Regions from separate parts of the Kordiimonas sp. UBA4487 genome, predicted to be linked through region 1. Evidence: riboswitches for the same ligand, from Rfam matches in the RefSeq annotation. Region 1 holds a riboswitch; each other region holds the start of a gene.
The links. A riboswitch is a leader RNA that binds a small molecule or an ion and turns the genes downstream of it on or off. The one in region 1 is predicted to bind cobalamin.
Positions count from the first base shown of each region.

Region 2: linked by a shared signal. The riboswitch ahead of B3Z17_RS05955 (TonB-dependent receptor plug domain-containing protein) and the one ahead of B3Z17_RS14700 (ABC transporter substrate-binding protein) in region 1 are both predicted to bind cobalamin.
Region 3: linked by a shared signal. The riboswitch ahead of metE (5-methyltetrahydropteroyltriglutamate--homocysteine S-methyltransferase) and the one ahead of B3Z17_RS14700 (ABC transporter substrate-binding protein) in region 1 are both predicted to bind cobalamin.

Region 1 covers NZ_DGNR01000013.1:632,780-640,804, forward strand. The annotation lists gene B3Z17_RS14665 (autotransporter domain-containing protein) at 1-461, shown strand, start outside; gene B3Z17_RS14670 (hypothetical protein) at 527-808, opposite strand; gene B3Z17_RS14675 (Lrp/AsnC family transcriptional regulator) at 988-1,461, shown strand; gene B3Z17_RS14680 (TetR/AcrR family transcriptional regulator) at 1,458-2,072, opposite strand; gene B3Z17_RS14685 (homocysteine S-methyltransferase family protein) at 2,233-3,186, shown strand; gene B3Z17_RS14690 (outer membrane protein OmpK) at 3,183-3,944, opposite strand; gene B3Z17_RS14695 (methyl-accepting chemotaxis protein) at 3,947-5,737, opposite strand; cobalamin riboswitch at 5,914-6,135, shown strand; gene B3Z17_RS14700 (ABC transporter substrate-binding protein) at 6,301-7,155, shown strand; gene B3Z17_RS14705 (FecCD family ABC transporter permease) at 7,200-8,025, shown strand, end outside.
Region 2 covers NZ_DGNR01000011.1:94,969-102,993, reverse strand. The annotation lists gene hisG (ATP phosphoribosyltransferase) at 1-163, opposite strand, end outside; gene B3Z17_RS05975 (DUF2948 family protein) at 228-662, opposite strand; gene murA (UDP-N-acetylglucosamine 1-carboxyvinyltransferase) at 779-2,059, opposite strand; gene dcd (dCTP deaminase) at 2,162-2,716, opposite strand; tRNA gene B3Z17_RS05960 (tRNA-Thr) at 3,166-3,240, shown strand; cobalamin riboswitch at 3,336-3,547, shown strand; gene B3Z17_RS05955 (TonB-dependent receptor plug domain-containing protein) at 3,697-5,592, shown strand; gene cobO (cob(I)yrinic acid a,c-diamide adenosyltransferase) at 5,658-6,275, shown strand; gene B3Z17_RS05945 (glycosyltransferase) at 6,419-8,025, shown strand, end outside.
Region 3 covers NZ_DGNR01000003.1:210,503-218,527, reverse strand. The annotation lists gene B3Z17_RS02310 (ATP-grasp domain-containing protein) at 1-422, opposite strand, end outside; gene B3Z17_RS02305 (hypothetical protein) at 433-672, opposite strand; gene queF (preQ(1) synthase) at 674-1,138, opposite strand; gene hspQ (heat shock protein HspQ) at 1,482-1,805, shown strand; cobalamin riboswitch at 1,969-2,160, shown strand; gene metE (5-methyltetrahydropteroyltriglutamate--homocysteine S-methyltransferase) at 2,384-4,651, shown strand; gene B3Z17_RS02285 (acyl-CoA thioesterase) at 4,712-5,464, shown strand; gene sseA (3-mercaptopyruvate sulfurtransferase) at 5,631-6,497, shown strand; gene metC (cystathionine beta-lyase) at 6,487-7,674, shown strand; gene B3Z17_RS02270 (sodium:solute symporter family protein) at 7,683-8,025, shown strand, end outside.

The DNA of each region.
Region 1 (8,025 bases):
ATGACCTTAAGCTCGGGGGGCTGCATGTGCGGCCGCATGTGGGCGCAAGCTATATGCATGTTCGCGAGGGCGGATATACGGAAACGGGTGGCGATGGTGCCAACCTGGTGGTGGAAAGCCGAAGTTATTCACGCCTGGACGGAATTGGCCGGGTATCAGTGGGCTACGATTTCCGTTGGAGCGGCAAGGGTGAGAATGCAGTCATTATCCGGCCTGAGGTCTTCGGCACATACAGGAAGGCCTTGAGCGGAAACGATACGTTCGTCACCGCAGCGCGTTTTGAAAGTGGGGAAGACTGGTTCGAACTGGCTAACGACCCAATGGCAGACAAGTCAGTGGTTATCGGTGGGGCGTTGAATATCTTTTCGGGCTTCGGTACCGCTAGCCTCAGATATTCGCGTGAAAAGCGCGATGACTGGAAGTCCCATTATGCCGGGTTCAATTTCCAGATGCGCTTCTAAGAGGCGAAACGAGAAGCGGCGCAGCCATTGGGCCGCGCCGCTACATAATCGGTGTATCCATAATCTTATGCCGCTAGTTTGGCTGCCCGCAGCACGAGTGTTTCAATCCGTGCGCTTTTCACCGTGATAATCTGACGTACCTTGTTGAGAAGCACGCTGGCGGAATGGTCATCCACGTCCGAACAATCAAGCTCGATCCACTGAAAGCCTTCTTCCGTTTTCCGTGCAGAAACGCTGTCGCAATCCTGACCGCGGATCGAGAAAAGTTCCAACACGCGGGACAAGGTGTTTGGGTCATAATCCGCCATGACGGAAAATCGGGTTCGGGTGTTGCCTCGCAAAACCATGACTTGGGTCTCCATAAAAAATGCCGACCCCGCCCGTTTGCTCAGGCCCTTCTGGGGTGCGGCTTTCTGTCTAAGGTATGAACACTTTACCCTGACGCATGCGAGAAAAGGTTCCTATTGTCGCGGATATGGCATATAAAGTGAGAAATTATCTCATTAAATAGCGGTATATCGAAATAATGGCCGACAAAATAGATGATCTTGATGCACGTATCCTGAATTTGCTGCAGGAAGACGCCCGAATCCCGCTGGTGGATCTGGCCGACAAGGTTGCCTCCAGCCGTTCTGCCGTGTGGCGGCGTATCCAGAAGATGGAAGAGGCGGGCGTGATCTCAGGGCACACGGTGCTTCTGGATGCGGAAAAGGCCGGGCTCGGCGTGCTTGTGTTCGCGCAGGTCAAGATGCATGCCCACAGCCGTGACGTGCTGCCGGACTTTATGGAAAAGGTGCGCGGCTTCCCGGAAGTGATCGAATGCCACACCCTGATGGGTGACATTGACTTCATTCTGAAGGTGCGGGTTCGTGATGTGCAGGCCTATGAGGAATTTTTCTGGAATCACCTGTCGCAGATTGACGGTGTGCGCGAAATCAACAGCTCCATCGCCCTGACGGCCGTGAAAAATACCACCAAGCTACAGGTGGTGGCGGGTTAGCCATTTGGCCTGAACACACGCTTGATATAATCGCGGCATAAAAGGACCTGCCGAGGAAGCAAGTCTTTGGTGTCCAGCGATCGGGACAGAATAATGCCGCCCTCAACGGATGCCATGACCATGTCGGCAACGGCTTCCATGTCAACGTCCCCGGTAGGCGGGTGTTTTCGGGCGATCTGTTCCAGGCGATCCAGGAACAGCTTGCGCCAGCGCAGGACGCCTTCGGCATTTAGGTCGCGTATTTCACTGTTGAACAGCTGGTGCTGGTAGCAGTAGGACGCAACCATGCAGCCGGGATGCAATGACGGCATGTCTGAGAGCATGTCTGCAAGCAGTTTCAGCATCAGCAGGAGGCTGTCCAATGGATCTGTGCAGCAGGCGTCAGCCTCGTTGAACAGGTCGGCAAAAATGCGGTCGTCTTGCTCGACATACCGCAGGAACAAATGCTTGGCCAGGTCGGCCTTATCCTTGAAATGATAGAAGAAGCCGCTTTTGGTGATGCCTGCGGCGACGATCAACTCGTCTATGCTGGTGGCAGCAAAGCCTTTTTGAAGCACGGATTGTTCGGCAAGCTCCAGGATCAGGTCCCGTTTTGACTGTTTCTGGTGCATCGCAGCCCCCACTAAGGCTTGTCAAATGTTATATATATCAATGGCTTGGCTCTACTGTACCACAAGTACACTAGAAGGCCCATTGCCAAATAGAGATAGTGGCCGCGACTGGGCGGCTTCGGCTGCCCAGGGAGACCAAGAAAAACGCGAGGATACCATCATGACAACAACCTTTTTACCCAAGGTCGGCGGTCCGCTTTACCTGACCGACAGTGGGCTCGAAACCACCCTGATCTTCCACGAAGGCCAGGAATTGCCTTATTTTGCGGCGTTTGACCTTTTGAAGACCGAAGACGGGCGTGCATCGCTCAAGGCCTATTACATGCGCCACGGCGAGATCGCGCTTGCCCAAGGAATGGGCTTTCTGATGGAAGGACCAACCTGGCGGGCAAGCGCCGACTGGGGCGATAAGCTGGGCTACGCGCCGGACGAACTGGCGGCCGCGAACAGGGCATCGATCGAACTGATGCAGAGTGTGCGGGATAGCCTGAAGGCCCGAGGCGATATCCCTGTTCTGGTCAGTGGTTGCATCGGGCCGCGTGGTGACGGCTATGTGGCCGGAGATGCCATGACTGCTGAGGAAGCCCATGCCTATCATCAAGCACAGGCCATCGCCTTCAAGGAGGCCAGAGCGGATATGATTGGCGCCATCACCATGACCAATATTCCGGAAGCGACGGGTGTTGCGCTGGCTGCAAAGACGGCCGGAATCCCGGTTGCCATATCCTTCACTGTGGAGACAGACGGCCGCCTGCCAAGTGGTGACAGCCTCAAGTCGGCGGTGGCCGTAGTCGATGCGGCGACGGGCGGGTATCCGGCATACTATATGATCAACTGCGCCCATCCTGAGCATTTTGATCACGTGCTGGAAAGCGGGGCAGCCTGGATGGACCGGATTGGCGGTATGCGGGCCAATGCGTCCCGGTGCAGCCATGCGGAACTGGACGAGGCAGAAGATCTGGATGACGGCAATCCGGAAGAACTGGGGCAGCAATATCGCGCGCTTCTACAAGCCCATCCGCAGATTGTTGTGCTGGGTGGGTGCTGTGGCACTGACCACCGTCACATCCACAGTATTGCAAAGGCTTGTGTGCCGCTTGGTCAAGCTGCCTAGAAGTGGATTTTCAATATGGCGTTGATCGCCACCTGATCGGTATCGAAGGCCGCAGTGTCTTTGATGCCGAACTGGTTCTTCCAGATGTCGATCTCGGTACCAAGCCATATTTTGCCCGGTTCGCCCCATGTGGCGCCCAGGTCCCATTTGATCTGTGGCACCAGATGGAGGGCTGTTTCCTGTGGGCCCCAGCCCACTACATAGTCCATGAAGCCATCGATGACGAACGCCTGTTCACCCACTTTGAAAGGGCGTGACCACGCAATCGTCCATTGCATGTCGTCAAACCCGGCACCAAGGCCGGTGTCCTTGCGGGCGTAGGCATGGACGTTGAAAAAGGTGAAGCCTGGCAGGTTCAGGTCAACGGCACCGCCAATCAGCAGGCCTTCAACGCCATCCTTTCCGCGTTCCCAGGTGGTTGCGATCAGCACATCGCGGATCAAGCCATCTTCTGAAAATTTGAGCCCAGCGACTTTACCAAGGCTCAGGCGTGGCGAAATTTCACCGTACCAACTGCTGCCGGTGAAGGCATTGTCGTGATAATCCAGATAGTCGAAAAAGCCGAACACATCGCCCCAGTTCCAGGCACTGACGTGCTCAAATGTCAGGGTGGAAATATTGTTCCCCGGCACCTCGAAACCTGTGCCAGTCAGAGCGGTAATGCTATTGTCCATCCAGATGAGCGGGCTGGAATCTTCTGCAACTGCCGGAGTGCCGGTAAGGAGAGTTGCAAGTACCAAAGGGCGCACGACAGCCATACCTACGCCTCCCGCACGTCGGTGAGGAAGCGCTTCACATCGTCGCCTATAGTGCCGGACAGCTCGTCCAGCCGTTCGGCGACCGCCATCACGCTGTTGGATGCTTCACCAGTCTGGTTGGCCCCTTCTGTCACCTGGCCGATTTCACTTGCGACCTTGTCGGTTTGCTCGGACGCGAACTGAACGCTGCGGCTGATTTCAGACGTGGCGGCTTCCTGTTCCTCTACGGCGCTTGAGATGGCCAGCGTGACCTGGTTGAGTTTGCTGATGGTCTCGTCGATCGCTTGCATGGCGCTCACGGCTTCGCCGGTCAAGCCCTGCATTTCACTGATCTGGGCAGTGATGTCCTCTGTGGCTTTGGCGGTCTGGTTGGCAAGGGACTTCACTTCTGACGCCACCACGGCGAAGCCCTTGCCGGCGTCGCCCGCGCGAGCGGCCTCAATGGTGGCGTTCAGGGCGAGGAGGTTTGTCTGCTCGGCGATGTCATTGATCAGTTTCACCACATCTTCGATCTTGGCGCTGGCGACAGACAGGGTATCAATCGCTTCGCTGCCGGTGCCAGCCACCTTGACGGCGTCAGCGGACATCTGGCTTGCGGCCTGGATCTGGCTTGCGACCTCCCTGATGGAGGCCGAGAATTCTTCAATCGCAGACGCCATGGTGGATACGTTGTTCTGCATCTCGTGCGACGCGGATGACACGGATGTTGCCTGCCCGCGCGTCTGGTCGGCCACATCGACCATGGTAGTGGCGGTTGAGCGCATCTCGAGGGCGTTGGCGTTCAGATTCTCAATTGCTTCGGAAATGGACCGGTCGAAGGCGGCGATCAGCGCTTCGATGCGGGCGGCATGCTCTTCGCGCTGGCGTGCTTCCTCAGTATCACGGGCATGTTTTTCCCGTTCCAGTGTTGCGCGCTCCTCTGCCGCTTCCATCTCGGCTTTCTGGGCGGCTTCCCGTTCTTCCGCCAACTGCTCGACCTTCTTCATCTCATCTCGGAAGAACTCCATCGCGCGACCCATGTCGCCGATCTCGTCCTGGCGGCCGGTGTGCGGAATATCGATATCCAGCTTGTTCTCCGCCAGCGTCAGCATGGTGCCGGTGATGTCATTCACAGGTGCCGCGATTGAATGGCCAACGCCGCGGGCAATCACAACAGCCAACAGCACACCAAGCGCGCCCGTGACAATTAGGGTCCATGTCTGGAAGCTGAAGGCGCTCAGCATTTCGTCTACGATGGACTGTTGTTGCCCTTGCTGTAATTCAACCAGTTCGTTGATGCTGTACAGAACCTTTTCGAGGGGCGGCCAACTAGTGCCGTCGATCTCCAACTGTCGGGCTTGCAGGCGGGCGTCTTCGCCGCCCTGCATTGCCAGGTCTATCTGGCGGCGGAACATCGTCTTCAGGGTTTCGGTATTCGCCTTCAGTTCCCTTGCGATCCGCAGGCCGTCACCATTTTCTTCTTCATATTCACGATACAGGTTGATCAAGGTTGTGATGTCCCGGTCAAACTGTTTGGACCGGTCCTCGAACAGGCCCACCAGATAGTCATTTTGCGTCAGGACGGTCCCGCGTGTTAGCGCCAGCATATCGGTGACGTCATATTGTACCTGCCGCAGCATGGCGGTGGATGCATAGCGGTTCGCTGCCAGCTTGGTGGTCGACTGCACCCCTTGCACCTGGATCAAGTTGCCGATCACAAATAACAGCAAAAGCGCTACCAGCGCACCTTGGCCGAGAGCAAGTTTCATTGTCAGGGAATAGTCCCGCAGAAAAGCATCAAAGAATCGTCTCATCGAAGAGCTCCAGGAAGGCGCCGTGGCGCATTAGACCGAAACAAAGGAACTGGGGCCATCTGCCGGCCCGAATGGCGGGATTCGAAATCCGACATCATTGTCCCAAAGCAGGGTTAAAGTTGCGTTAGCGGTCTTGCCAACTGGCAATAAGCGCCTTGCCGGGGCGCGAACCATGCAGTATAGCGGGATCAGGTGGTGCTGGCCCGGCGCCAAAGGCGTTGGGCAGCTAAGAGGGAACACGGACGTTGACCTCGTCAACTGTATGCCGTGGCTGTACCCGCAACTGTGATTGGGGACGCGTTTCAACAAGGCCCACTGGACCGCTAAGTTTGGTCTGGGAAGGGTGAAACGGCGGATGATCCAAAAGCCAGGAGACCTGCCACCGCGTCGCCCATCTGTCAGCCGGGCTAGCTGATCAGAGCGGTTCTCCCGCAATGGCGACAATCCCGCTGAAATGCGCGGAGATTGTCCCTGTCTTTTAAGGCAAGCTCCCGTTCAGTGGTTTTGTGAAACCAAGAATGATGGGAGCGGGCATGCCCTCAAGCCTGCAATTGAAACACTTTTTGACAGCTGCTGTTGTTGTGGCAGGCATTGCTGCGCGCGCAGGTGCAGCGCCCACCGTGGCTGGGCTTGATTTCTGCGCCGACCAATATGTCCTGGCCTTCGCTGACCGGCAGGATATCGTCGCTGTGTCGGGGGATGCCACCAGCCCGAATTCTTTTTACCTCCGGCGGGCCCAAGGTCTCCATGCACTCAGGGGGGGCGCCGAAGAGGTTCTGATGCTGCGGCCGGATATCCTTGTGCGCAGCTACCGGGGGAGCCTGTCTATGGATGCCAAATTTGAACGCGTCGGCATTACCTCTTACCAGCCGCCTTATGCCTTCAACTTCGAGGCCAACCTGAAGAATTTTGGGGCTGTTGCCACGCTTTTGGGGCACGAGGCAGAGGGCAAGGCCTTCATGGCGGACTATATGGCCCGGTACCAAGCGCTAAAGCAGGCTGCCCCTATTCCCATGAAGACGGTCTATATGACTCCCAGCGGCTTCACGGCAGGGAAGGGAAGTTCGGTAGACGATATGATCCGACTGGCCGGACTTGACCCAATTGCCGAGGACCTTGGCCTGAACGGTTGGGGGCCTTTGCCCCTCGAACAGCTGGTCATGATGCCGCCTGACCTGGTGGTTGGCAGCTTTTTCGAGGAAGGGGCTGTTCATATTTCCAATTGGAGCAGCGGGCGCCACACAGTGTTCCGCGATCTGGTGAAAGACGTGCCGTCGATCATGGTGCCAAGCGGCATGATGTCCTGCGGCGGTGCCTTTACGGTGGATGCTGCCGAATATATCCGCTCGGAAATCAAACGTCGTGAATTGATGCCAAATAGGGTTGCCGCCGCGGCGACCGGGGAGAAACAAGAGTGATCAGGAAGCTGCAACAAAACGGCTGGCTGCTGAACGTGTCGCTGATGGGGGTTATCCTGATCGTGGCGCTGATGTCAGGCATGTTTGGCCAGGTGGACCTCGATGTTGCGCAGGTGGCGGCGGCTGTATTTGGTCCGCCCGACAGCCCGGAGGCCATCATCGTGCGCGAACTGCGTTTGCCTAGGGTGCTGCTGGCTATTCTCGCCGGTGCGTCGCTAGGCTATTCCGGTGCTGCCCTTCAGGGGCTTCTTCGCAACCCGCTGGCTGATCCGGGTGTGATAGGCGTGTCGGCCAGTGCCAGCTTGGGGGCAGTTATTGCCATTTATATGGGGCTGGCGGCGATGTCGTCTCTCGCCATTCCAGTCATGGCCATGGCAGGTGCGTTTGTTTCGACCGCGATCCTGATGCTATTGGCCTCGCGTGATGCCAGCGTGCTGACGCTGATCCTGGCTGGTATTGGGATTTCAAGCTTGGCCACTGCCGCCATTGCGCTGGTGATGAATTTTACCTCAAACCCGGTGACGGTGCAGGAAATGGTGATGTGGATGCTGGGGTCGCTTGAAAACAGGACGTTTGACGACCTCACATTGGCAGGGCCTTTCATCGTAGCGGGATGGCTTGCAATGCTGGGTGTGGGGCAGGGCCTGAACGCTCTGAGCCTTGGTGAAGAGGCCGCCCAGACGTTGGGGATTGACCTTAAACGCCTGCGCTGGCGCGTGGTGCTGGGGACAGCCCTGTCTGTGGGGGCGACCGTGTCAGTTTGTGGCGCCGTGGGTTTTGTCGGCCTAGTGGTGCCCCATATGGTACGGGCCATGATTGGTTATGAGCCGCGCCGCCTGCTGCTGCCGAGCGCGTTCCTGGGCGCGATCC
Region 2 (8,025 bases), on a different contig from region 1:
TGATCGAAAGGTTCGGGATGTTGGTGTCGAACTGCAGGGCGCGGGATTTGGGGTCGTCAAACGCGGCTTCCGGATGGATACCGGCAGCTTTCACGAGTGGCATGACTTCCTCGAGAATGCGGCCCTTCGGCAGGGCAAGTACCAGTTTGTCTGTGAGTTCCATCGGTCAGTTCCGGTTCGGTTTTTAAAAAAGAAAAAAAGGGGCCGCGCATGCAGCCGGGGTGGACTTAGTCCGCATGATGGGGGCGTTCAAGCGCTTCCCACTCATCACCCATGTCAGAAAGCGTGGCGTCAATGCATTCTGCCGTCAGGCGAATGCTGGCGCCGCCGGCAAAATTCAGCATGATGAAATAGTCGTCGCCGTTTTCGTGAGCCTCGATATCCAGAAGTTCGAGCACAGTATCCTCGGCCTTGATGTCAATGCCGTGAAGCTTGGCGGCCAGAATGCCGTCCATGTGGAAACCGGTGCGCACGCGCTCACCTTTTGGGCGGAGGAACTTGCGCTTCTTTTCCCAGCGGAACCGGTTGCCCACGAAAGCGAAACGATGCTCCTTGGGCAGCCAGGCAATGTCGCCCACGCGCACGGTGGTATCCTGCAAAAGGCCCGACATGATGGTCAGGTCCTCTTCCGTCTGGCTGATCAGTTTCAGGGCATCACTCATAGGTCACATGTTCCAATCTTCAGAATCGACTGCAATGTAGGCGGCATGCCCCATGGCTTCAAGTGGTTTCCCATTAAGGAAGCGCGCAGAAAATCTATTGGAAGCGTGCGGTGGGGTCAGTCGGGCATGCGCTCGACGTTGGCGCCGACGGCCTTGAGTTTCTCCTCAAGCCGCTCATACCCCCGGTCGAGGTGATACAGCCGGCGGATTTCCGTCTTGCCGTTTGCCACAAGGGCGGCGAGCGCGAGGCTCATACTGGCCCTGAGGTCAGTGGCCATCACGGGCGCGCCCTTCAGCGCCTCCACACCGCGCACCGTGGCGCTTGAGCCGGTCACCGTGATGTCCGCGCCCAGGCGGCACAGTTCCGGCACGTGCATGAAGCGGTTCTCGAAGATGGCTTCGGTGATCACGCTGGCACCGTCTGCCACGCACGCCAGCGCCATGAACTGGGCCTGCATGTCGGTGGCGAAACCGGGGAAGGGTTGGGTGACGATATTGAAACCGTGGATGTGGCCGTTGGATTTCACCCGTATGCCGCCGTCCTCAACGCTCACGATGCCGCCAGCTTCCTCAAGCTTATCAAGCGTCGCCTGCATGTCGTGTGCGCGCGCACCTTCAAGGAACAGGTTGCCGCGGGTCATCAGGGCCGCGACAGCGTAGGAGCCCGCCTCAACCCGGTCGGGCATCACTTCATGCTCAGCGCCATGCAGGCGGTCCACGCCCTCGACCGTGATGGTCTCGTGCCCGGCGCCCTCAATCTTGGCGCCCATGGCATTCAGGCAGGCCGCAAGGTCTGCGATCTCGGGTTCGCGCGCAGCGTTTTCAATCACCGTTGTGCCCTTGGCCAGTGTGGCGGCCATCAGCGCATTTTCGGTGGCGCCGACAGAGACAAACGGGAAGCGGATATTGCCGCCTTTGAGGCCCTTCGGCGCACTTGCCCGCACATAGCCTTCAGCCACGTCGATCTCTGCGCCCAGTGCCGTGAGCGCCTTGAGGTGCAAATCGATCGGGCGGGTGCCGATGGCACAGCCGCCGGGCAAACTCACGATCGCTTCACCGGCGCGGGCCACAAGGGGGCCCAGCACCAGGATGGAGGCGCGCATCTTGCGCACGAAATCATAGGGCGCGACCGTGTCGTTGATCTGGCCGGCGTCAAACGTGAGGCTGCGGCCCGCGATACGGCCACCCTGGCCGCCCGCCATGGTGACAGTGACACCCATGTGATTGAGAAGGTCTGCGAGCGTGGTGATGTCCGCCAGTCGCGGCATGTTATGAAGCGTCAGGGGTTCGGACGACAGCAGGGACGCACACATGAGCTTGAGCGCGGAGTTTTTCGCGCCTGAAATGGGAACCACGCCTTCAAGCCTGTTCCCGCCCTCAATAACCAGTTTGTCCATCTGTCTATGTGCCCTTTTCAACAATACTCAACTGAAGGCAAAACTTGGCCTTCAATAAAGGCATCTTAACGGCGCCGGAGTGCCCGTGTTTGGGCAAACAAATTAAAGCTTCGGCAGGGTAACGCCGGTCTGGCCCTGATATTTGCCTGCGCGGTCGCTGTAGGCGGTCTCGCACGGCTCGTTGCCTTGCAGGAACAGGAACTGGCAGGCGCCCTCGTTGGCGTAAATTTTTGCGGGCAGTGGCGTGGTGTTGGAGAACTCCAGCGTCACATGGCCTTCCCAGCCGGGTTCCAGCGGCGTGACATTCACGATGATGCCGCAGCGCGCGTAGGTGGATTTGCCAAGGCAGATCACCAGCACGTCTTTCGGAATGCGGAAATATTCAACGGTGCGCGCTAAGGCAAAGCTGTTCGGCGGGATGATGCACACGTCTGTGTCGCGGTCGACAAAGCTTTTCGGGGAAAAGTCCTTGGGGTCGACAATGGCCGAGTCCACATTGGTAAAAATCTTGAACTCGGGCGCCACGCGGGCGTCATAGCCGTAGGACGATAACCCGTATGAGATGTTATCCTTCCTGACCTGCCCGTCTACAAACGGTTCGATCATGCCGTGCTGTTGTGACATTTCGCGAATCCATTTATCGGACATGATGGCCATTGGCGTCTCCCCTGAGTGACATCTGGTTGCCTGTTTCCCCAACCCACCGGGGCACAGCTATTTTTGGCATTAGTAAGCCAATCGCTTGTGCGCGACAAGCGTTAAACCTACCAGATATGGGAATTGTTGAGGGGGCTTTTAGCTGTCCGGGAAAAAGCTGAGATCGGACGGCTATTTAGTCGCCTGATCAGTCTTCTGTCTTGCGTGTCCGCTGCTGTTCCTTGCGGCGGCGCAGGTTGGCGCGCAGGGCTTCAGCCAGCCGGGCCTGCTTTTCGGCATCCTTCAGCTTGCCCGAATCCTGTTTCACAGGGACGTCTTGTTTAGTCTTTTCGCTCATGTGCCCACATTTGCGCCAATCAGCCGAGATTTTCAAGATTGAATGTGTACGGAAATTACTTATTGACTCATGCCTAGGGCGCTTATAGAAGATCGCTCGCAAGACGTGGCCTGCTGCTGTAGCTCAGGGGTAGAGCACTCCCTTGGTAAGGGAGAGGTCGGAAGTTCAAATCTTCTCAGCAGCACCACGCTTCGTTTCCCCGACAAATTAATCTCACTGCCTCGCTCAGGAACGCTTGTGCGGCCCGCATATCTTTATATTGAATTTGCCCGCGTGAGCCTCTATGCATGGCGCACGCGATGGTTCTGTTGCCCGTTAGGGTAAGAGCGAAGAGGGAATGCGGTAAGTCCCCCGAAAAGGAAGGGCAAATCCGCAGCTGTGCCCGCAACTGTATGTGTGGAGTGTCCCCCGAAGGGCCCACTGGTGAAAGCCGGGAAGGGCGGGGAGCACGGTGAGACACAAGCCAGGAGACCTGCCATCTGGTCGCCCATTTCTCTGGTCGGGTCAACCATGGGAAGCGGATTTCCGTACCGGCGACAAGGTCGTTGCTGTGTGCGGAGCTTGTCCCTCTCTCGTCTGACAATCTCCATTTCTGCAGCTGTTGTTTTACGGGCCTCAAAGAGGCCGAAAATGGAGCCTGTCCATGTCCAGACTATCCCCTCTAAAGGCGCTTCTGGTTGCCACCAGCGCCCTTACATATGTGCCTGCAGCCAGTGCGCAGGATGAAGATATCGAAGAATTTGTCGTAACCGCGGGTCGCCGCACGCAACCGATTAGCGAAGTGGCCAAAAGCATCGCGGTGCTGAGTGAAGCCGAGCTTGTTGAGCGCCAGTACCAGTATGTTGTTGACGCGCTGCAAAGCCTGCCGGGCGTGGCCATCAACCAGAATGGCACCTTCGGCGGAGTGGCAACGGTCACCATCCGTGGTGGGTCGTCCGACCAGACCGTGATCCTGATCGACGGCGTGCAGGTGAATGACCCGTCCCAGCCGGGTGGTGGCTTCAACTTTTCAACCCTTGACCCGAACGGCATTGAGCGTATCGAGGTACTGCGCGGCCCGCAGGCGGTGCTGTATGGTTCCGATGCCATCGGCGGCGTGATCAACATCATCACCAAATCCGGCGAAGAAGGTCTTGCGGGTGAAGTTTTCGGTGAATATGGCTCCTTTGAGAGCAAGCGTATTGGCGGTTCCGTGCGTGGCGGCAGTGACCGGATGAACTTTAACCTGAGCGCGTCCTACTTTGATACCGACGGCATCTCTGCTGCTGAAGTCGGTGACGAGGATGACGGCTACGAAAGCCTGACTGTGCGCGGCCGTGTTCGCACCAAGCTGACGGATGGTTTCAGCTTCGATGTGACCACCAGCTATACCGACACCGAAAGCGACTATGACGGCTTCACCCTCAGAGACGACTTCACCTATGGCCTGGCCGACACGGAGGACAGCAGCAAGTCAGAAGAATTTTCCGTCGCGGGCCGTGCGTATATCGACCTGATGGACGGTCGCCTGTCGAACACGCTGTCGGTGGAATATTCATCCATCCAGCGCGATAATTTTAACGCAGGCATCTTCAGCTTTGGGGCTGAAGGGGAGCGCCTGAATTTCGATTATCTGGGTGTGTTGGAAGTGGCCGACGGCTGGACGCTGACAGCAGGTGCCCAGCATGAGGTGACCGAAGCCAAGTCGCAGGACCCGGAGCCCATCTCAACCGACAGTATCTTCGGTATCCTTTCTTATGACGGCATCGATGGCCTGACAGTGTCCGGCGGCGTGCGGGTGGATGACCATGAAACTTTCGGTTCCACCACCAATGGTGAACTGAATGCGTCTTACCAGTTTGAAGGCACGGGCACGCAGATTACCGCGGCCTGGAGCGAAGGCTTCAAGGCGCCGACCATCTTCCACCTGACCTTCGCATGCTGCGGCTTCGATTCCAATGTCGCACAGGCGGAAGGATTGCCTGAACTGGCGTTGAAGCCCGAGCGGTCCAATAGCTGGGAAGTTGGCTTCAAGCAGCCGTTCCTCGATGGCCGCGCGACCTTTGGGGCGACCTACTTCAATCAGGATATTGATGACCTGATCACCTTCACCTTCGCCGACGGCTACCGCAATATTGCGGAAACCAGCGCCAAGGGTGTGGAGCTGGAGCTGACGGCCGACCTGACAGATGCCATCAACCTGAGCGCCAACTATACCTATAATTCGGCCCGCGATCTGACAGCTGACCAGCAGCTGGCACGCAAGCCGAAGAATGAGGCTTTCGCGGCGCTCAACTGGCAGGTAACGGACCGGCTGACCACCAATGTGAGCATCACGCTGAACGGCAAGGAACATGACACCAGCGTCAATTTCGAGACCGGTGAGCGCGAAGTGGTGGACGCCTGGACCCGCGTGGACCTGAGCGCTGCATACAAGCTGACGGATACGATTGAGCTGTTCGGCCGGGTCGTTAACCTGTTCGATGAAGAGTATCAGCAGGTTCTGGGGTATGGCACGCCAGGCATTTCCGCTTATGCGGGTGTTCGCGCCCGCTTCTAGGGGGTAACATGATCCGGGGTTGCCTGTGGGCAGCCCCGGCACTCTCCAACTGTGAAGGATACAGGATGACTGACAGGTCAAAAACGGACGCCGCCCTTCACAAGGAAAAGATGAAGGCCCAGCAGGCAGAGCATCGCGCCAAGATGCGCGAGCGCAAGACAGCCGACCGGGGCCTCTTGCTGATTCACACCGGCAACGGCAAGGGTAAATCCACGGCCGGCTTCGGTACCGTGATCCGGGCGCTTGGCTGGGGCCACAAGGTGGCGATTGTCCAATATGTGAAGGGTGCGTGGCGCACGGGCGAGAAAGAGTTCTTCGACCGTTTCCCGGACCTGGTGGACATGCATGTGATGGGGGATGGCTTCACCTGGGACACGCAGGACAAAGAGCGTGATATCGCCTCCGCGCGTGCCGCGTGGGAGAAAAGCTGTGCGCTGATGCAGTGCGGCGACTATGACCTGGTGATGCTTGATGAACTGAATATCGTGCTCCGGAACGACTATCTGCCGCTTGAAGAAGTGCTGACTGGTGTACGTGCAAGGGACGCCCGGACCAGTGTGATCATCACGGGGCGGAATGCGCCAGACGCCTTGATGAAGGAAGCCGACCTGGTCACAGACATGACGCAGGTGAAGCACCCCTTTGATGCGGGTATCAAGGCCAAGCAGGGCGTTGATTTTTAACTTTCGCTCGAAGCTGCTGTTGATTTTAACCCACTTCCCATACGCCTGTGGTTCGGGGGCGGGTTGGTTGACTCGGCTCCGGTGCCATGTAATAGCACCCCTATCGCACGGTTAACTCGGTGACTTTATAAGGTGGGGGCCTCATGTCACGTAATCAGGAACAGGACAGCTTCGCGCGTATTTTCGGTGCTCATCTTCTGGCGGATATTCCAGATGTCTCAAGTGGGGGGCATGTGCCCCGCCGGTTAATCCAGTTCTGGGACAAGGAACCGCCACAGGACGTGGCGCGCATGTTGTCGCTCAGCAAGGCCTGGGCGGACAAGCACCAGCTGGAATATGTCCTGTTCAGCGAGGCCGACGCGCGGGCCTATCTGGCGGACCGCCAGGTTGACGGCAAATCTCTTCTGCAACTGTTTGACCGCTGTTTTCACCCGGCCATGAAAGCGGACCTGTTCCGGCTTGTGTATCTCCATGAATATGGCGGCTATTACCTGGATGCCGACAACGGCGTCACCGATGACGCGCTGGCACTGTTTGGCCTTGACCGTGACGTCTTTTTTATCGATTTCAGGCAACGCCGGGTTCAGAACAACTTCATGGCCGTGGCGCCAGGTTCGCTCCTGATCAGTAAAGCCCTGTCGGCAGCGGCCCGCAATATTGAGGAAAATGCGAGTGAGGATGTCGGCATCGGCACGCTCACAGGCCCCTATGTTTTCACGGTAGAATTGGCAAAGCTGCTGCAGGATGGCGGGTATACCTGCTATCTGGTCGACTACCTGAAGAATGTGAAGATTGCGCCCGGACCGGAGGTGGTTCTGGGGCAAAATCTGGACTATAAGAAGTCGGACCAGAATTGGCAGCGCGCTCAGGCTGGGCCCATTGCCGCACGGTTGAGGACCAAGTTGACGACCGAAAAGCCAACCATTCCGGACTTTCGGGAACTATGTCGGATTTCGCTCAAGTTTGGCATTGAACTTGAGGCACTTGAAGACATTGCAGCAGCAAACTGGGCAGAGTGGCGACACCATTCGGTCTGTATTGAATTGCGTAGTCGGGTGCTGATACGGCTACAGCGTTTTGACAAGGCACGGGAAATTCTCACCGACGCATATGATCGATATATACGGCCGGCGTCGTTGCTGAAAATACTGTCTGGTATCAGCATGAAGCCGGAACGCCTGGAATTTGCTGAAACACTGGCATGGCAGGCAGTTGAAAAAGCACCGGCTGATCCTGATGCCCAGGCGCAGCTGGCCGCCGTTTTCAGGGCGGGCCGTAAATTGGGGGAGGCCAAAGCTGTCGTGGCGTTGGCGCGCGAGCGGTTCAGCCAGAACGCACGTCTTCGGAAGCTGGCTGAAGCGCTTGAAGAAGCGGATAGTCTTGCTGACGAGATCGCGGCCATGACCAAACTTCTTGCGGCCCCGGAAACAACGGGGAAGGCCCGATTCCGGTCAATCGCCAAAACCTGCTTGTATTATGGCCTGCACCTTGAGGCCGTCGAGCAGTTGGCTGATGCCTGGTGGCCTTTCTGGCGCGATACTCCGATGTGTGTCTGGTTGCGTGCGCGCATTCTTGAAAAGCTGGGCCGCGTTGATGATGCCCGCACGCTGCTTGAGGAAGCCTATGAGAAAAAGCTTCGGGCACCGAATATATTGATTATGCTGGCCCAGTTGGCGCTTGATGCGGGCGAGGCCGGGTTTGCGGATCAACTTGCTGGCATGGCAATTGCCAAGGCGTCGGGCAGGGTTGA
Region 3 (8,025 bases), on a different contig from region 1:
AGCTTCTCGGCCCCGAACGTCTCGAACGCCTCGGCGATCACTTCTGGCGTTGCCTTGTCGGCCCAGATGGTCGGAATCAGTGTCGCGCCCTTGCCTTCAAGGTCGCGCAAGTAGCGCTTGTCGATGTTCCAGCGCACCAATGCGGGCGCGTTATAAAGCCGGGTCTGGGTCTCGATCCGCTCAAGGGTCTCGAGGAACTCATCCAGCCGGTCCCAATAATCCCAGGTGGTGCCAATCATCACGGCATCGAACGTGGACCAATCGACATCCTTGTCGTCCCACGATACGTCGGTCACGCGGCCGCCGCACGCCTCGAAGGCGGCGGTCAGGTTTTCCATCATCTGGTCATGCTCGAACGCGTCAACACGGCGGACGGGAGATCCGGGCATCGTGACCCGGCTGGAAAGAAAACAAAGATGCATGGAATTACTCCTAGTCGGCAGAGATCGAAAACATCTCCGGCGCAATCAAATACAGAACCAGCCAGACGCCAGCGAGAAGATAAAGCGCTTCAAAAGCAATGGCAGCCCAGAAGCCACTCGGGTCATCCTTTCGGGCCTTCACACCGCCGCCGCCAATTTTCTTGAGCTCGCCCGTGCGCACCGCAGTAACAAGCCCCTTCAAGAGGAACAGAACCCCAGCTGCAATGAGGGCGGCGACCAGATAATACATATCAACCCCGGCCGCGGTAGTTGGGGACGTCCTGTTCCGGGATCCACACGCCCTTTGGGGCTTCGCCGGTCTGGTAGAATACGTCAATCGGGATGCCGCCGCGCGGGTACCAGTAACCACCGAACCGTAGCCACTTGGGTTTCATTTCCTCGACCAGCCGCTCGGCGATGCCGACCGTGCAATCTTCATGGAAGGCGGCGTGGTTGCGGAAAGACTGCAGGAACAGCTTCAGGCTCTTGCTTTCCACCAGGCTGTCGCCCGGCACATAATCCAGCACCAGGTGGGCGAAATCGGGTTGGCCGGTCACGGGGCAAAGTGACGTGAACTCAGGGCACGTGAAGCGCACGCAGTAATCAGACTTCGGGCGCGGGTTCTTCACATATTCAAGTACCGCTTCCTCGGGCGTCTGCGGTGCGTCCGACTTGGCGCCCAGCTGTTCGAGCCCTTGATAAATCTCTTTCGTCATCCCATGTATCCCTTAAGGCCGACCCATATAATAAGGCCAAAACAGTCGAGGGTGAATTATCCCCTGCTACATGCGTTCTCTATGCTTTTGAGGGCGCCGATTGTCAAAGGTTTTAACCCCTTTGTGCCCTTTAACGCCGCCCTGCCGCGTTAAGGAATTGAGATCGCACGCGTTAACCTTTGAAATATAATTACCAATTCCTTAACAATTTTGAACGATTAGTTCAGCTTTTATTAATTTAGGCCCTTTATAGTTGGAATTAACGGGCCAAGAAGTGGCCTTGTCGAGTTCAGGCAAACACAGCGAAAGGGTCCTGGACGACCGACTGACTAGGAGAAGAACAATGGCACAAAAAATCTGCAGAGCACGCTTTGCGCCGGGTACGGTGGTGATCCACCGGAGGTTCGGTTACCGCGGTCTCATTTTCGATGTGGATGCTGTGTATAGCCAGTCTCCTGAATGGTATGACATCATGGCTAGCTCGCATCCCCCGAAAGACCGCCCCTGGTATCACGTCCTCGTGGACGGCGAGACCCACACCACATACGTGGCGGAAGACAATCTGGTGGAATGCGACCAGACGGAAGAGTTCGATCACCCGCTTCTGAGCCGCCTCTTTGAGGCCAGCAGCGGCGGAGACTTCGCCTCCCGCCATGTCGTGAATTAGTTTCGAGTACCTGAGTTTTCCAAGCCGTACCCGCCCATCCTTCCCCCCTTAGGAATACGGGTACACATTAAAAGGCGCAGAGTTCCGCGCCTTTTTTTGTGCGCGGAATCCAAACGGTGCCAGCCCGGCACACACATGGTTGACAATATAAAGATTTCTTTATATATATTTTCTCATCGATGGTCCCCGCAAGGGGATAACAGGGAATTCGGTGCGCCAAATGGCGCGTCAGTCCGAAGCTGCCCCCGCAACTGTAAGCGGTGAAGGCCGGTCATCATGCCACTGGACAAGTGTCCGGGAAGGCGACCAGCCCAGGCCCGCGAGCCAGGAGACCTACCATCGGTGAAACGCAACCCAATGTCCGTCCGGGGTGAGACGGTGGAGACGACAGATGACCAAGACCCAATTTTCCCGCCGAATGTGAAGCTCAATACGCTTCCCTGATCCCTGACATGTAAGCCGCATGCCGGGCCGCTTTGTGCCGCCTGTGCTTCCGCGTTTTGTCCCCAGCTTCCCTGTTCGCAGCCCGCCTGCGCGCAGCCCGTTTTCACATTCAAATCCAAGAAGGAAGGTTAGCCATGATACAATCGGCCAATCTCGGTTTCCCGCGCATCGGCGCGGCGCGCGACCTCAAGAAAGCCCTGGAAGCCTACTGGCGCCAGGACATCTCCCAAAAAGACCTGATTAGCACCGGCAAAACGCTGCGTGCACGCCACTGGCAGCTGCAGCAATCGAAGGGCGTTGATGTTATCCCCTGTGGTGATTTCTCCTTTTATGACCAGATACTGGACATGACAGCCACATTGGGCGCTGTGCCCGCGCGGTTTGAGCACACAGGCGGCCACGTCAGCCTGGACACCTATTTCGCCATGGCGCGCGGCAGCAAGAATGCGCCCGCGATGGAAATGACCAAATGGTTCGACACCAATTATCATTATATCGTGCCGGAATTCACCGCAGACCAGCGCTTCAGCCTGTCGTCCACCCGGCTGGTGGACGAATACAAGGAAGCGCTGGCACAGGGCATCCACACCCGCCCGGTGATTATCGGCCCCGTCACCTACCTGACGCTTGGCAAAAGTAAGGATGCGGCGCTTGATGACCCGCTTGATCTGCTGGACCGCGTCCTGCCGGTCTATGCCGACCTGCTTCAATCACTTGTCGACGCCGGCGCGGACTGGGTACAGATTGACGAACCAGTGCTCGCGCTCGCGGAAACAGACAAACAGCGTCAGGCGTTCGAACAAGCCTACGCGCGCCTTGGCAAGTGCGGGCTCAAAATTCTGCTGGCAACCTACTTCGAGGGGCTGGGTGACAACACGGCACTGGCGTCCCGCCTGCCCGTCCATGGCCTGCACATCGATCTTGTCCGCGCGCCCGACCAACTTCCGGCCTGCCTGTCGGTTATCAGTAAAGACAAGCTCTTGTCGCTCGGGCTGGTGGATGGCCGCAACATCTGGCGGACGGACCTTGATAAGGCACTCGCTGTGCTTGAAAAGGCCGCGGCTTTCGATGGCCGGGCGCTGCAGGTAGCGCCTTCCTGTTCGCTGATCCACAGCCCGGTGGACCTGGAAAATGAGACCAAGCTGGACCCGGAACTCAAGAGCTGGCTGGCCTTCGCAACCCAGAAGCTTGAAGAAGTCAGCCTGCTCACGCGTGCAGCAAATCACGGCCGCGACCATGTCGCCTCCGCCTTCGACGACAGCGCCGCAGCGGCAGAGAGCCGGCGCACTTCTGCCCGCATTCATAACCCGCTGGTGGATGACCGGATGCAGAATACGCTTCCGTCAGACTTCCGCCGCGCAAGCACGTATGAGACACGGCGCGCAGCACAGCGGGCAGCGCTGGACCTGCCGCTGTACCCCACCACCACCATCGGGTCCTTCCCGCAAACCAAAGAAGTCCGCCAGGCACGCGCGGCCTTCAAGCGCGGTGATCTGACCGCTGAGGCCTACGACGCCTTCCTTGAGGCAGAGACCCGGGAAGCGGTCAGGCGCCAGGAAGCCCTGGGCCTGGACGTGCTGGTGCATGGCGAGTTTGAGCGCAACGACATGGTCGAATATTTCGGCGAACAGCTGGCGGGCTTTGCCTTCACCAAATCCGGCTGGGTGCAAAGCTATGGCTCACGCTATGTCAAACCGCCGATTATCTATGGTGACGTGTCGCGCCCCGAACCCATGACGGTCAAATGGTCGGCCTATGCCCAAAGCCTGACCCAGAAGCCGATGAAAGGCATGCTGACGGGCCCTGTGACCATCCTGCAATGGTCGTTCGTGCGCGACGACCAGCCGCGGTCGGAAACCTGCGAACAGATCGCACTGGCGATCCGGGATGAGGTGACAGACCTGGAGGCTGCTGGCATCCGGTTGATCCAGATCGACGAGCCGGCGCTCAGGGAAGGCCTGCCGCTCAGGAAAGCGGACCACGCGGGCTATCTGGAATGGGCCGTGAACTGTTTCCGCCTGGCGTCCTCTGGCGTCGCGGACATAACGCAGATCCACACCCATATGTGCTACAGCGAGTTCAATGACATCATCGCGGACGTGGCCTCACTCGACGCTGATGTCATCTCGATCGAGACCTCGCGGTCGGACATGGAGCTGCTGGCGGCATTCGAAGAGTTCGCCTACCCCAACGAGATCGGCCCCGGCGTTTATGACATCCATTCGCCGCGCACGCCCGACAAGGCAGAGATGACGGCCCTCTTGAGAAAAGCAACCGAGCGGCTGGCACCCGACCAGATCTGGGTCAACCCGGATTGCGGCCTCAAGACCCGCTCCTGGGCCGAAGTCACCCCAGCGCTTGAGAATATGGTGGCCGCGGCCCGCGACGCCCGCAGCGCCTGACCAACCAGCCAACAGCCGGGCCACCATCAGGTGGCCTGGTTTTCACACAAGGACACGCCCATGACTGCCACCACCCATTTGATCGATATCGTTTTCCCCGGTGACACCAACCATCACGGCACCCTGTTTGGCGGTACGGCCCTGTCGCATATGGACAAGCTCGCCTTTGTTGCGGCCACGCGCTTCGGGCGGCGCCCTTTCGTGACCGCTTCCTGTGACCGCATTGATTTCACGGCCCCCGCGTCACGGGGCCACCTGATTGACCTGCAGGCTAACATCGTCAAGGCCGGGCGGCGCTCCGCCACCGTGCAGGTAGACATGTATGCCGAGCATCTGCTGACCGGTGACCGGCAGCTGTGTACGCGCGGTCATTTCACCATGGTGTCGCCTGACAAGGACCAGCCGCCCCTGCCCCCGGCTCCGACGGATGAGACCCAACCGGTCGACGAAGACATTCTGTGCAACCGGGTCGAAATGGTGTTCCCGGACCAGACCAACCATTATGGCACGCTGTTTGGCGGCAATGCCCTTGCCATGATGGGCAAGACCGCCTTTATCACCGCCAGCCGCCACAGTCGGCGGGTTTTCGTCATGGCCTCAAGCCAGCGCACGGACTTTATCGCGCCCGCGCAAGGCGGAGAGATTATCGACCTCAAGGGCCGGGTGAAATATACCGGACGCTCGTCGCTGGTGGTCGAGGTTTCCATGACAGCGGAAGACGTGATAGCCGGGGACAGGCGCTTGTGCGCCAGAAGCGAATTTGTCATGGTGGCGGTCGACGCAGCGGGCAAGCCAGAGCCCTTGTCCCTCTGAATTCGGATCCTGTAGCGGCCGCCACCCATGCACTAAAGTCATAGCTGACCTGCCAATTGCTTGATTGTATCACAACCCTCAAGCGCTTACGCTACGCGCTGGCAGCGTTTGACCCATGAGCCGGGCGCTGCCGATTTTGGTTTGAGTATAAGGAAAAGGCCATTTCATGAATCCGTTTCCACTGGTAACCACAGATTGGCTTGCTGAGAAACTTGGCAGTGATGCCACGATCCTACCTGTCGACGCCTCCTGGCATATGCCTGCCGACAAAAGGAATGCGCGCGCAGAATATGACGCAGCCCACATCCCGGGCGCGATTTTCTTCGATATTGATGCCAACATCAAAGTGGCGGCCCACCTGCCCCACATGATGATGCGCGCCGACGAATTTGAAGGCGCTGTGAGGAAGCTTGGCGTCTCCAACAGCAACACCATCGTTGTCTATGACAACAGCAACGTGCGCTCCGCCGCGCGCGTCTGGTGGAACTTCCGTGTCATGGGTCATGAGAATGTCTATGTGCTGGATGGCGGGCTGCAGAAATGGCAAGCCGAAGGCAAGCCCGTGACAGACGCACCGACAGAGCGCGCGCCTGGTGATTTCAAGGCCGCCCTGAAGCCCGACCGCCTGCGCTGTCAGGATGACCTCTACATGAACCTGAAATCGAAAAAAGAACAGGTGATTGATGCACGGTCAAAAGCCCGGTTTGAAGGCACAGAGCCGGAGCCCCGCAAGGGACTTAGGTCAGGGCACATTCCCTATGCCCTTAATGTGCCCTTTTCCTCGCTCTATGCCCCTGATCACACGCTCAAACCGGCGGATGAAATCCGTGCGACCTTCGAAGCGGCGGGCGTGGACCTCGACCAGCCTGTTGTTACCTCCTGCGGCTCCGGCGTCACGGCCTGCGTGCTGAAACTCGCGCTCCTGACCCTTGGCAAACGCGACGTCTCCGTTTATGACGGTTCCTGGACCGAGTGGGGCGCAGACCCTGCCCTACCCGTTGAGACAGGACCCGCGCAAAGCCATGACAACTAAAAAGAAATCCGACACCACGCTCACCGTTACCGGTCGCCGCAAGGAATGGACCCACGGCATTGTGAACCCGCCTGTCTACCGGGCGTCCACCTGCCTGTTTGACACCTACGCCGAATATCGCGAGCGCGTGGCGGACCCGGCAGCCCGTCACCTGTTTTACGGCCGCAAGGGCACGCCGACCCAGTGGTCGCTCGAAGATGCCGTCACGGAACTTGAAAACGGGTCCGGAACGATGCTGTTCCCATCTGGGGTTGCGGCCATCACTACTGCGATCCTGTCGCTTGTGCGCGCGGGCGATCATATCCTGATTACCGACAGCGCCTACGACCCGACCCGGTCTTTCGCCAACGGCCTCCTGAAGATGATGGGCGTGGAGACCAGCTATTATGACCCGCTGATCGCAAGCGGCATTGAAGCGCTGATCAAGGACAATACCAAGCTGATCTTCACCGAAAGCCCGGGATCGCTGACCTTTGAGGTGCAGGACCTGCCGGCGATCATCGATGTGGCCAAGAAGCATGACCTCTTTGTCATCACCGATAACACCTGGGCGACGCCCTTGTTTCTGAACCCGATTTCCATGGGCGCTGATATCTCCGTCAATGCCGCAACCAAGTATCTGGGCGGGCATTCGGACGTGATGATGGGCACGGCGACTGCGGGCGAGCGCGCCTTCCAGAAGCTGCGCCGCACAGCCTATCAGCTGGGCCAGACCGTATCCGCCGACGACGCCTTTCTGGTATTGCGCGGCCTCCGGACGCTGGGCGTGCGCCTCAAACAGCATGAAGAAAATGCCCTCAAGGTTGCGGCATGGCTGAAGGATCACCCGGCGGTCGAACGGGTGCTGCACCCTGCCTTTGAGGATTGCCCCGGTCACGAGATCTGGGAACGCGACTTTGGCGGCTCCACCGGGCTCTTTTCCATCGCCCTGAAAGCCGGCGCCTATGAAGACACGGCGCACATTGTTGACGGCCGCAAATACTTCAAGATGGGCTTCAGCTGGGGCGGCTATGAAAGCCTGATCCTGCCGAGTGACCCATCGAGCGCGCGGTCCGCCACCACATGGGCTTCAGATGGCCCCGTAATCCGCCTGCATATCGGCCTTGAAGACACAGACGACCTGATCGCCGACCTGGAAGCAGGCCTCAGCGCCTACATGACCCATCTGGGGCTCTAAGGCGCACCATGCAGGGCACAGAAGCAATCCTGGGCCCTGGCGGCCTGATCGCCATCTTTCTTTATCTGGCATCACTTCTTGTCATCGGCTGGCGCGCCAACCGCGCGAGCCGGGAAACCAGCCTCAAGGACTATTATCTGGCCGGCAGCTCAATGGGCGCGGTCAGCGTGTTTTTCACGCTCTATGCCACACAGTATAGCGGCAATACCCTGTCTGCCGTGCCCGGCAACGCCTACAGGAATGGCTTCATTGGGCTCAGCATCGTCGTGGCCGTGATGGCCATCGTGCTGGTTTACTATACATACGCCCCTGCCCTGAACCGACTTTCTAAGAAGCAATCCTTTGTTTCCA